Halioglobus japonicus: one gene and its partner. The protein of the gene in region 1 interacts with the protein of each later gene in a pairwise test. Links are inferred from orthologs where the notes say so. Each region holds a gene or a part of one and is shown in the gene's direction. Other genes may lie near its edges. The genes, in order: BST95_RS16845 and grpE.

Region 1 (6,627 bases):
TTACATTAAGGGCAACACCTTGGTATTGGGCGCGGCCAGGCGCAATGACAACTACGACTACGGTTCCCTGCAATACAAAGTCACCATGCCCCGACTCGAAGAACTGGCACTGACAGGCAGCGGTGATGTTTTCATTAAGCCAATGGATGTGGATACTCTGGAGCTGAATGTGTCGGGCTCTGGCGACATCAAGGCCTTTTCGGTAGCCGCCGATGATGTCGAGCTTCGGCTCGATGGTTCCGGTGACCTGAAGGTGGCGAAACTGGATACGCCTACCCTCGAAGTAGTGGTGGCAGGGGCGGGCGATATCGCCATGGGTGAAGTAGCCCTGGATGTTGTGCAAGCGGTGATTAGCGGCTCGGGTGACATCAAGATCAAGTCCTCCAATCAAGCGGCTTCCACCGTTGATATGAATATCATCGGGGGCGGCACCATCGATTTCAGCCCAGTCGATTTTGACTGGGCTGAAATCAATATTATTGGTTCGGGCGATGCCCGGCTGGGTGAGGTAAAAGCCATGGAGGTGAACATTATTGGCAGCGGCGACGTGCAGTACAGCGGCGAGCCGGAAATCGACAGCAACATCATTGGCTCTGGCGATCTGAATCGCCGCCGCTAATCGGGAATTCTTGACGTGACTGTCGAATGGAATGATAAACAGCCGATCTATCGCCAGCTCCGCGACCTGGTGGCAGAGCGGATCATGGACGGCACCTTCCCTGAAGGTGAGGCTGTGCCCTCGGTGCGCCAGGTGGCATCTGATTACCAGATCAACCACCTGACCGTAGGTAAGGCCTACCAGGAACTGGTTGACGCCGGCCTTCTGGAAAAACGCCGTGGTCTGGGCATGTTTGTCCGCGAGGGTGCCAGCTCGGCGCTCACCAGCAACGAAAAACAACAGTTTATAGATGAGGAGGTGCCCGCGTTTCTCGATCGGGCGCGGGTTCTCGGTCTCGAGCTTCAGGAAGTCGTTGACCTGTTGCTCACCTCAGGGGGAGAAAAACAATGAGTACCATAATCGAAGCCAGGGGGCTGACCCGCCGCTTCGGAGATCTGCGTGCGGTTGATGAGGCGAGCTTTACCGTCAACTCCGGATCAGTGATGGGATTGATCGGGCCAAACGGCGCGGGCAAGACAACTTTGCTGCGCTCGCTGTTGGGTCTTACCGAGTTCGATGGCGAACTCGAGGTGCTCGGCTGCAGCCCACTTCGCGAGCGCGCCAAGCTGATGGAACAGGTGTGTTTTATCGCCGACACTGCGGTATTGCCACGGTGGATGAAAGTGGCGCAGTTGCTGGACTATGTGACGGGTATTCATCCCCGCTTTGACCGCGATCATGCCGAGGCCTTTCTACGCGATACCGATGTGAGCCTGAAGCGTCGCATTCGTGATCTCTCCAAGGGCATGATGGTGCAGCTGCACCTGGCTATGGTAATGGCGATTGATGCCAAGCTGTTGATTCTCGATGAACCGACGCTCGGCCTGGATATTCTGTTCCGCAAGCGCTTCTTTGAGCAGTTGATATCTGACTATTACGACGGTGAACGCACTATCATCATCTCCACCCACCAGGTGGAAGAGGTGCAGAACATTCTCACCGACGTCACGTTTATTGACCGTGGCAAGCTGGTACTGAGCCGTAGTATGGAATCCATCGAAGAAGATTTTGTGCAGCTGGACACCGTGGGTGAAAACGCCCAGCGCGCCATGGATATTCCGCACCTGGGTGCCCAGAGTATTCTCGGAGGCAAGTCAGTGATTTATGAAGACGTTGATCGCGCGCTGTTGGGGTCGCTGGGCAAGCTGCGCACACCGTCAATCGCCGATCTATTCGTGGCGATGATGGGAGGAGAAAAATAATGGCTACGATCAATACCCACCGTATCTATACCCTGGTGCAGCGTGAGCTGCAGGAATTCCACGTATCGCTGGTGATTACCCCCATTGTTACGGCCGCGATTCTGGCGGTGCTGATGTTTGCCAGCGTAATTCTCGCCGGCCGCATCACCGCCATCGGCGACAATATGTTCGAGGCCATTTTCAATGCTGACGATATAAGCCCGGTAATTGCGGTTCACATTGATGATGATCACGGCCTGGATCCTCCGTACCAACCAGCACCAGCACCAGCACCAGCACCAGCACCAGCACCAGCACCAGCACCAGCACCAGCACCGGCACCGTCACCGTCACTGCCGTCCGAAGCTGTTGAGTTTGTAGAGTTTGTAGCGGATGACCCCAACGCTTCGGAGGAATGGGACTTCTCGCGTGAGTGGCGTTTCGAACCCGGCGCCGATAGCGACGATGATGCGGAGTGGGAAGTGGAAGAGGTCGGCAGCCTTAATCCGGCACTTAATGTGCTCCACGGTATGCTGTTAATTACTTTGATCGTCGCGACCGTAAACTACCTGCTGAGTTGCCTGTACAACGACCGCAAGGACCGTAGCATTTTGTTTTGGAAGTCTATGCCGGTATCGGAGTGGGAAGAGGTGTTGGTGCGCCTAAGTGTGGCCCTGTTTGTGGCCCCCGCGATGTATATAGCGGTGTCGTTGATTCTGCAGATGGTGTTTATATTGCTAGCCATGGTGTTGGTGTCGCAGATGAATAAAGACCCCTTTGAAGCGGTACTGGGCAATATTGAGTTTGGTCACCTGCTTGTGCAGCAAATTGGTGGCTGGCTGCTGACCGCACTGTGGGTGGTGCCGGTGTACGCCTACCTGATGTTGGCATCAGCATTTGCCAAGCGCTCGCCTTTCCTGACCGCTGTTGTGCCGGTGATTGGTATGGTCATTGTTGAGGGCCTGTGGTTGGGCACGGATTATGCCGTTACCGCGGTGAAGAATCATTTGCCTTATTTTATAGGCGGCGAAAGTTCGGTGGGCTTTCACCTCCACGCCGGTTTCTGGGCCAATATCGATTATCTCAGCTTGTTCCTCGGACTGGCGTTTGCCGCAGCGGCTGTTGTAGCATCGGTGTATTTGCGGCGATATCGATTTGAAATCTGACTCTGTCAATCATTCAGCACCCCGAAGCCCCGGACCATTTGGTCCGGGGCTTCTTGTTACTGCAGCTTTCATCGGGCCGGGTACGGTGACCACTGCCAGTGTTGCTGGCGCCAGCTTCGGCTATGCCCTGTTGTGGGCGCTGCTGTTCTCTGTAATCGCCACCGCGGTGCTCCAGGAAATGTCTGCCCGGCTCGGGCTCGTGACCCGCCAGGGCCTCGCCCAGGCGCTGCGCGATACCTTCAGCGGCCGCTGGTACGGCACGGTAGCCGTCATTCTGGTCGTGGCCGCCGTGGGCTTTGGCAATGCCGCCTATGAAGCGGGGAATATCACCGGCGCCGCGCTGGGCTTGCAAGGGCTTAGCGGTGTTGATGGTTGGATCTGGTCGCTGCTCGTGGGCGGCGCCTCAGGCGCGCTGTTGTTCAGTGGCCGCTACAAAATGATTGAAGGCGTGCTGGTGGTATTGGTGCTGTTGATGAGCACCGTGTTCTTGCTCACCTTTATCATGGTGCGCCCCTCGCTGGCGGAATTCTTCGGTGGCATGCTCAGGCCGACCCTGCCCGAGGGTAGCCTGCTCACAGCCATCGCCCTGATCGGTACCACAGTGGTGCCCTATAACTTGTTCCTGCACTCCAGTGCTGTGCAGGAGAAGTGGCCTGCGTCCGAAGGTTTGGATAGGTCACTGCGTGCGGCGAGAGTGGATACCGGTGTCTCCATAGGCCTGGGCGGCCTTATCACGCTGGCGATTATGAGCACCGCCGCAGCGGCATTTTTCGGCAGCAACATGGAGATCACCGCCGCCAATATTGCGGTGCAGTTAGAGCCACTGCTGGGCTCGGCATCGCGCTACTTCTTTGCCATTGGCCTGTTTGCTGCAGGCCTGAGCAGTGCCGTGGCCGCGCCACTTGCAGCGGCCTACGCCGTGAGCGGTGCCCTGGGCTGGCAGGCGGATCTCGCCTCATGGCGCTTCCGCAGCATCTGGCTGGCCGTGCTGCTATGCGGCACATTCTTTGCCGTCATTGGCACCAAGCCACTTACCGCCATCCTCTTTGCCCAGGCCGCTAATGGCTTCCTGCTGCCCATCTGTGCGATTTTCCTGTTGCTCATGGTCAATCGCAAAGCCGCCATGGGTGGCCACTGCAATGGTCTCGCCAGTAACCTGCTGGGCGCGGTAGTGGTGGCGGTCACACTCGGCCTCGGCGGCCTTAAACTGTATCAGGTGTTATTCTGACAGCCTGATCGTGCACATCAGTCGTTAGGGAAGTAATGACCAGCGTGATTGCGGTTTGTTCGCTGGTGGTCGGCGCGATTAACTTGATGAATTTTCTATCCCATAATCTTTAGTCTTTGCTCTTATGCTGGTGGCGTTAGCGAGTTGAGTCGGCAGTCTCAAAGCGGACATTCAGTCGGGCCATATTTTATGCCACCAATTGTCGCCTTTGAGGTGTGAGATAAATCGGTTTGTTTCTGGTCTATTTCCACAACTCTATTGCAGGACAATTGAAAGATGAATGAAATTACAAGAGCGCGGGTTGATCGTTGGTGTGGCAGTGCACGCCACCGCCGTCGTACCAGGAGGCGAGCATTTCGATCACGTACACATCACGCCCCGGGAAATAACCCTCGATGCGCTTTCTCGCAGCGGCGTCCAGCTGTTCGTCACCGAAGCCCATAGTGATGACAAATCCATTGCCGACCATCCAGTTGAGGTAATTGGTATCGAATACCTTGTCGCGATAGCTCACCTTGCCATCGATGGGGTCTCGAATCACGTTGAGGCCTGCCCCGGCGATGGTTGCCGCGGCGGCGTCATACACGCTGCCGGTGGAACCATCGCCGGGACGGCAACTGGAGGTCTCGGTGCACTGTGAAACCACCACTGTGTCGGCATCGATGAAGCGTGCAAAGCCGTCGATGTGCCCGCGCGTCAGGTCGCCTTCAGGGATCCCTTCTACCATGATCACGCGGGATACGCCGAAGGCTGCTTTGAGATCGTCCACCGCCTGTGCGCGATCATAGCTCGGGTTGCGATCTGGGTCGCCCAGCGTGCTCCAGTTCAACAGCACGGAATCAACACCATTGAACTCCAGGTTGCCACGCTCATGCACGATATCGACAGACTCTACGGTCAGCCCAAGGCGTTCACCCAAGACTTTAGGTATGCGATCATCACTACGGTAAGGAATATCGCTGCCAAATGCGCCGCCCCAGGCATCAAAGCCCCAGTCCTGGATCACCTGTTTACCGTCGACTTCCAGGTAAACCGGGCCGTTGTCGCGCATCCAGGCACTGTCGTAGGGAATCGAAAGCCACTCGATGTTGGCGTGATCCGGATTCCCGCCGATTGACTCAATGGCCCTTCGCGCGCGCTGTTCAACATTATCTGACAGGTAAAGGATCTTGAGGGGTTGGTAGCGGCTGACGATGGTGGATATCTTCGCAAAAGCCGGCTCGAAAGAGCGCTCGTAGGGACCCGGCCATTGCAACCATGTCGCTGCCTGGGATTCCCACTCAGCGGGTACACGGCGATTGATGTCATCGGCTTGCAGTGCCGGCGCGACGATGAGTGCCGGTATCAGCCATGCCAGAGTGAAGACAGAGAACCACTTCATTGGGTTACATTTCCTGATTGCGCTGGGTCAACGTACAAGACTCCGAAATAGCATTCAAGACATCAATGTATAGCTTCATTCCGAAATGTGCAGGACGCGGGAGTCCCATCTACGAAGTATTTCGCTTCACGCCTGCTACGAGGTGGAAGGGGACATGTCCGCTTTCGCCTAACTGCGGTCGTTCTGTTATCGTTTCCTGAAAGTCCGCTTTCGTCCACAAAGCGGACATTAGCCGGCTCTACCCGCAAAGAGTGCTCTAAAACTAAGAAGGATCCATTTTCTTTGTGCGTCGACTGGAGCGTGTCGATCTCAGTCCTGTCATCGCGATTAGCATTGAGAGTGTTCCGATAGCTAAGAGAGATAGGCCGGGAACCGGTTTTGCGGGCTCCGGTCCAAATCCAGATGCGATGCCAATACCTGATAGATAGCTTGGAAAACTGACTGGCGAGGAGTCTGTATCTGGGCGACAACCTGCCAAAGAGCCGGCAGGAGGAAGGAGAACTCCCAATGAAAAAATATCCTCGTAAGTGCAGCTTACTATGAGATCGCTGGAGACAGGTCCTGCAGTTGTGGGCGAATATTGCACACTCACACTGCAAGGAATGTCTGACGACGGCATGCTCGGTATTGCACTACATCCGCTATCATCAATAACGAAATCGCTATTTGTTGATGTCACATCAACCGTAATAACCAAATTCGTTATGCCACCAGAAAGAAAGTCTTGAATAGAAAAGTCTATACTGCGCGTACCTGTGCTCGTGCCTACCGACTGATCTCCAAAGTCTTGCCCAACTGACGTATCTGGCGTAATCGTCATAATCGCGGGGGCCTCAGGCTGCGACCAGGCCTGAAAACTGAGGAGGCTAATCGTAAGTGTGGCCGTAGTCTTAATCGATTTTTTCATCTGGTTAGTGTCCTGACGAGATGCGAATTCAGTTACCGAGAATGCTGTATACGCACTATACTCACAAAATGTTTATCCTCAACTCTTGGTAAGTGGTGAAAGGGGA
Region 2 (4,842 bases), 1.8 Mb from region 1 along the record:
CGATTGGAATGTGCCTGATGCCAGAATCAGGCACTTTCCAGCATTTCGCGTGCGTGTGCCAGCGTCTGTTCAGTGATCTTGACGCCGCCGAGCATGCGGGCGATTTCTTCGACTTTCTCATCCTGGCCAAGTGTGCTCAGGCGGGTTTCCACGGAATCCTTGTTTGATTGCTTGCTCACCTGCAGGTGCTGTTGGCCCTGGGCTGCAACCTGAGGCAGGTGGGTGACGCACAGGACCTGGGCGGTGCCAGCCAGGTCGCGCAGCAACTTGCCAACCACCTCGGCCACGGCACCGCCAATGCCGACATCCACTTCGTCAAAGACCATGCTCGGTACGGTACCTGCGCTGGCGGTGACAACCTGAATGGCCAGGCTGATCCGTGAGAGCTCACCGCCGGAAGCGATTTTGCCCAGCCCCTGTGGCGCTGCTCCTGGGTTGGTGCTGATCAGAAACTCAATGTCTTCAACGCCATGGGGGTGGGGGGAGCTGTTGTCACGGGGTGTCAGGGCAATTTCCAGTGTGCACTGCGCCATGGCCAGCGTGGCGAGTACCTCCTGAGCGGCTTTGACGAGCTTTTTGGCTGCCCGGGAGCGGCTGCTGCTGAGTTTCTTGGCCTGCCCGGCATAGGCTCGCTCGAGGCTGGCCATCTCGCCCTGCAACTCCTTGATGCGCTCTTCGCTGCCGGCGAGTGAATCCAGTTCCTCGCGCAGGCGTTGATGGACCTCGGCGACCTGCTCAGGCATTACGCGATGCTTGCGCGCCACATCGTAAATAGTCTCCAACCGGCGCTGGACGATGTCGAGGCGCTCCGGGTCGATTTCCACGGCGTCGAGATGGCGCTGGATCTCGCTGCGGGCCTCGGCGATCTGGATGGCGGCGCTGTCGAGCAGTTCCCGGGCAGAGTCGGCGGCGTTGCCGGCATGGGCGTCGTCGCTGAGCAGCTGCAGGGCCTGGCGGGTGCCATTTTCCTGTTGGTCACACAAATCCAGGGCAGAATGGGCCGAGGACAGAATCTGCTCGGCGTTGGCCAATAATTTCTGTTCCTGCTCAAGCTCTTGCAGTTCGGTTTCGCCCAGTGCCAGTTGGTCGAGCTCCTCCACCTGGTAGGCGAGCAGTTGCGCGCGGGAGGCGTGTTCATCGGCCGAGCCGGTCAACAATTCAAGCTCACGCTGGGCGCGCAGCCAGTTTGACGCGCTTTGCTCGACGTCAGCGGCGAGTTTCTGGTGCCCGGCATAGGCGTCGAGCAATGCGCGCTGGACGGGTTTGCGCAGCAGCGACTGGTGCGCGTGCTGGCTGTGAATATCGATGAGCAGGGCGCCCAGTTCCGCGCAGTCCTGCAGTGTGGAGGGTGAACCGTTGATATAGGCGCGGCTGCGACCTTCTGCGGTAATGACCCGGCGCAGCAGGCATTCATCGCCGCCCTCCAGGTCGCGGCTGTCCAGCCAGGCGCTGGCCGCGGGCAGCGCGCTGATATCGAAGGTGGCGGCAATTTCCGCCCGCTTGGCGCCGTGGCGCACGGCCTTGGGGTCGGCCCGGTCGCCCAGACACAGGCCCAACGCATCCAGGGTGATGGATTTGCCGGCGCCGGTCTCGCCGGTGATCACGGTCATGCCCTCGGCGAATTCCATCTCCAGTTCCGAGACAATCGTGTAGTTGCTTATGCTGATATGGCTGAGCATGCGGTTCCCCAATGGTTTCGGCATTTATACCCCAGAAGCCTGCGCGCATAAACATCCATGCTGTGTGCCTGTCGCCTGGACGCACAGGTTTTGTAAATTGACTGGGCTGTGATACAACCTGTGACCAGGGACGACAGGAACCGCATGAGTATTGAAGTCATATCAGATCGCGCTAGTGTACTGCTCAAAACACTGGTAGAGCGGCACATTCGCGACGGCCAGCCGGTGGGCTCGCGCACACTAATGGAAGAATCCGGCCTGCCTGTCAGTGCTGCGACAATCCGCAATGTCATGTCCGACCTGGAAGATCGTGGTTTTCTGGTATCACCCCATACCTCAGCCGGGCGCATTCCTACGGCGGCGGGTTACCGGTTGTTCGTGGACAGCCTGCTGCAGGTCCAGCCCCTCACCGCCGACGCTGTTTCGGCACTGCGCACCGAGCTTAATCCCGACAAGACCTCGTCGGAACTGGTCCAGAGCGCCTCGAATATGCTGGCCAATATTACCGCCCAGGCCGGGCTGGTGACGGTGCCCAAGCAGGAGGCTAACCAGCTGCGTCAGGTGGAATTTCTGCCTCTGTCTGGCAACCGTGTGCTGGCGATACTGGTGGTGAACGAGCGCGAGGTGCAGAACCGGATCATCCACACTGAGCGACCATTTTCTGAGGAACAGCTGCGTGAGGCGGCCGCCATGGTGAATCAACGCTTCGCGGGACAGGCCCTGAATCGGGTGCAGGATGGTCTGTTGCGGGAAATGCATGACGCCCGCGCCCAGATCGACGCTTATCTGCGCGACTCCCTGGATCTGGCCAGCAAAGCGCTGGGTCAGGAAGACAACGAGGAGTACGTGGTTGCGGGCGAGAGCACGCTGATCGGCAATGCCACGGCCGAAGAAGTGGTCAAACTGCGCGAGTTGTTTGATGCCTTCGAGCAGAAAAAAGATCTGCTGCACCTGCTGGACCGTTGTTCCAGCGCCGAGGGTGTGCAGGTGTTCATTGGCGAAGAGGCAGGCTACGAGGTCTTTGGCGATTATTCCGTAGTGACCGCCCCCTACAGCGATGGGGTGCAAACCCTGGGTGTGCTGGGTGTGATCGGCCCCACCCGGATGGCCTATGAGCGGGTGATTCCCATTGTGGATGTCACTGCCAAAATGTTGAGCCAGGCACTGGCCAAATAAGCCGCATTCGGGCCCCGGCGGGCCCTGTTTCCGACAGCCGTCAATTCTCCTCCAGGCCAGGTCCTGTCTGGCCTGGGCCAGGCTCGAACCGGGCCGAAAAATCTCATTTTTTTCCCTTGAACCTCCCCAATCCGTCCCCATATCCGTGACATCCCCTGAATTGATGCCATAACGGAGTACAAGCGTGGCCGAGCAAGACCCAAAACAGCCCGAAAACGAGATCCAGGAAGAACAGTCCACTGGCGTGGAGGTTGAACTGGAAACCGCCGAAGAAGTGGCTGCCGCTGAAGCAGCAGAAGCAGAAGCAGAAGCAGAAGCAGAAGCAGAGGCTTCGCCGGACGATGAAGTGGCCCAGCTGCAGGAAGAACTGGCTGCTGCCAAAGACGCCGCCCTGCGCGCCCAGGCCGAGGCCCAGAACGCCAAGCGCCGCGCCGATCAGGACGTGGAAAAGGCCCGCAAATTTGCCCTTGAACGCTTTGCCGGTGAGTTGCTGCCCGTCGCCGACAACCTGGAACGCGCCCTCGAGGCCGCCTCTGGCGATGACGAGGCCATCAAGCCGATTGCCGAAGGCGTTGAGCTGACCCTTAAGAGCCTGCTGGACGTCCTCGGCAAGCAGAATATCGAAGTGGTAGAGCCCAATGGCGAGCCCTTCGACCCCAATCTGCACCAGGCCATGAGCATGATCGAGAACCCCGAGGTAGAGCCCAACACCGTAATCGCGGTAATGCAGAAAGGCTACACCCTGAACGGCCGTCTCATCCGCCCCGCCATGGTAATGGTCAGCAAATAAACCATGGGGTCAGGTCTCAAATTTCTCAGACAACCCCGGGGTCAGACCCGGATGTCTGAGAAAAATAAGACCTGACCCCGGGGTTGTCTGAGAAAACAGAGACCTGACCCCGAAAGGGGTTGAATCTGGCCAAGACGACCCCAGATAGAGAACAACGCAATTGATTAGGCGTCTCGGACGCCACCCAAACTGGAGAGATTTACAATGGGCAAGATTATCGGAATCGACCTGGGTACCACTAACTCGTGTGTATCCGTACTGGACGGCGACGCACCTCGCGTGATTGAGAATGCGGAAGGCGATCGCACTACCCCTTCTATCGTGGGTTACACCGACGACGGTGAGATCCTGGTTGGCCAGAGCGCCAAGCGTCAGGCGGTGACTAACCCCACCAACACCCTGTTCGCGGTTAAGCGTCTGATCGGCCGTAAGTTCAAGGACGATGTGGTTCAGAAAGACATCAGCATGGTCCCTTACAAGATCATTGAAGCTGACAACGGCGACGCCTGGGTTCAGGCCAAGGACGACAAGATGGCGCCTCCGCAGGTGTCTGCTGAAGTTCTGCGCAAGATGAAAAAGACTGCCGAGGAATTCCTGGGCGAGCCCGTAACCGAGGCTGTCATCACCGTACCTGCCTACTTCAACGACTCCCAGCGTCAGGCGACCAAGGACGCCGGCAAAATCGCTGGTCTGGAAGTCAAGCGCATCATCAACGAGCCGACTGCGGCTGCGCTGGCCTACGGCATGGACAAGGCCAAGGGCGACCACACTGTGGCGGTTTACGACCTCGGTGGCGGTACTTTCGATATCTCCATCATCGAGATCGCAGAAGTCGACGGCGAGCACCAGTTTGAAGTGCTGTCTACCAACGGTGACACCTTCCTCGGTGGTGAAGACTTTGACCTGCGCCTGATCGAATACCTAGCGGACGAGTTCAAGAAAGAGCAGGGCATTGACCTGCACAACGACCCGCTGGCTCTGCAGCGCCTGAAGGAAGCTGCTGAAAAAGCCAAGATCGAGCTGTCATCCAGCCAGCAGACTGAAGTGAATCTGCCGTACATCACTGCAGACGCAACCGGTCCCAAGCACCTGGTGGTCAAGCTGAGCCGCGCCAAGCTGGAAAGCCTGGTGGAAGACCTGGTCAAGCGCTCCATGGAGCCCGTGAAGACGGCCCTGCAGGACGCGGGCCTGTCTCCC

Evidence for each region.
Region 2: the proteins of BST95_RS16845 (region 1) and grpE interact in binary tests that used the Escherichia coli proteins (3 or more experiments, as listed by UniProt). The link is inferred for Halioglobus japonicus from one-to-one orthologs.

The regions. Positions count from the first base shown.
Region 1 is NZ_CP019450.1:3,586,025-3,592,651, reverse strand. The notes cover bases 2,115-5,113. They hold BST95_RS16845 (Nramp family divalent metal transporter), read left to right. Parts: upstream 2,115-2,994; coding sequence 2,995-4,233; downstream 4,234-5,113. Other genes in these bases: BST95_RS16840 (agmatine deiminase family protein), read right to left, coding at 4,520-5,113; BST95_RS20180 (hypothetical protein), read left to right, coding at 2,115-3,005. In the rest of the region: BST95_RS16865 (GIN domain-containing protein), read left to right, coding at 1-619; BST95_RS16860 (GntR family transcriptional regulator), read left to right, coding at 635-1,009; BST95_RS16855 (ABC transporter ATP-binding protein), read left to right, coding at 1,006-1,860; more of BST95_RS20180, read left to right, coding at 1,860-2,114; more of BST95_RS16840, read right to left, coding at 5,114-5,614. UniProt on the Escherichia coli protein: H(+)-stimulated, divalent metal cation uptake system. Involved in manganese and iron uptake. Can also transport cadmium, cobalt, zinc and to a lesser extent nickel and copper. Involved in response to reactive oxygen.
Region 2 is NZ_CP019450.1:1,742,928-1,747,769, forward strand. What follows is about bases 1,877-4,842. They hold grpE (nucleotide exchange factor GrpE), read left to right. Parts: upstream 1,877-3,039; coding sequence 3,040-3,645; downstream 3,646-4,842. Other genes in these bases: hrcA (heat-inducible transcriptional repressor HrcA), read left to right, coding at 1,877-2,855; dnaK (molecular chaperone DnaK), read left to right, coding at 3,850-4,842. In the rest of the region: DNA repair protein RecN, read right to left, coding at 27-1,679; more of hrcA, read left to right, coding at 1,824-1,876. UniProt on the Escherichia coli protein: Participates actively in the response to hyperosmotic and heat shock by preventing the aggregation of stress-denatured proteins, in association with DnaK and GrpE. It is the nucleotide exchange factor for DnaK and may function as a thermosensor.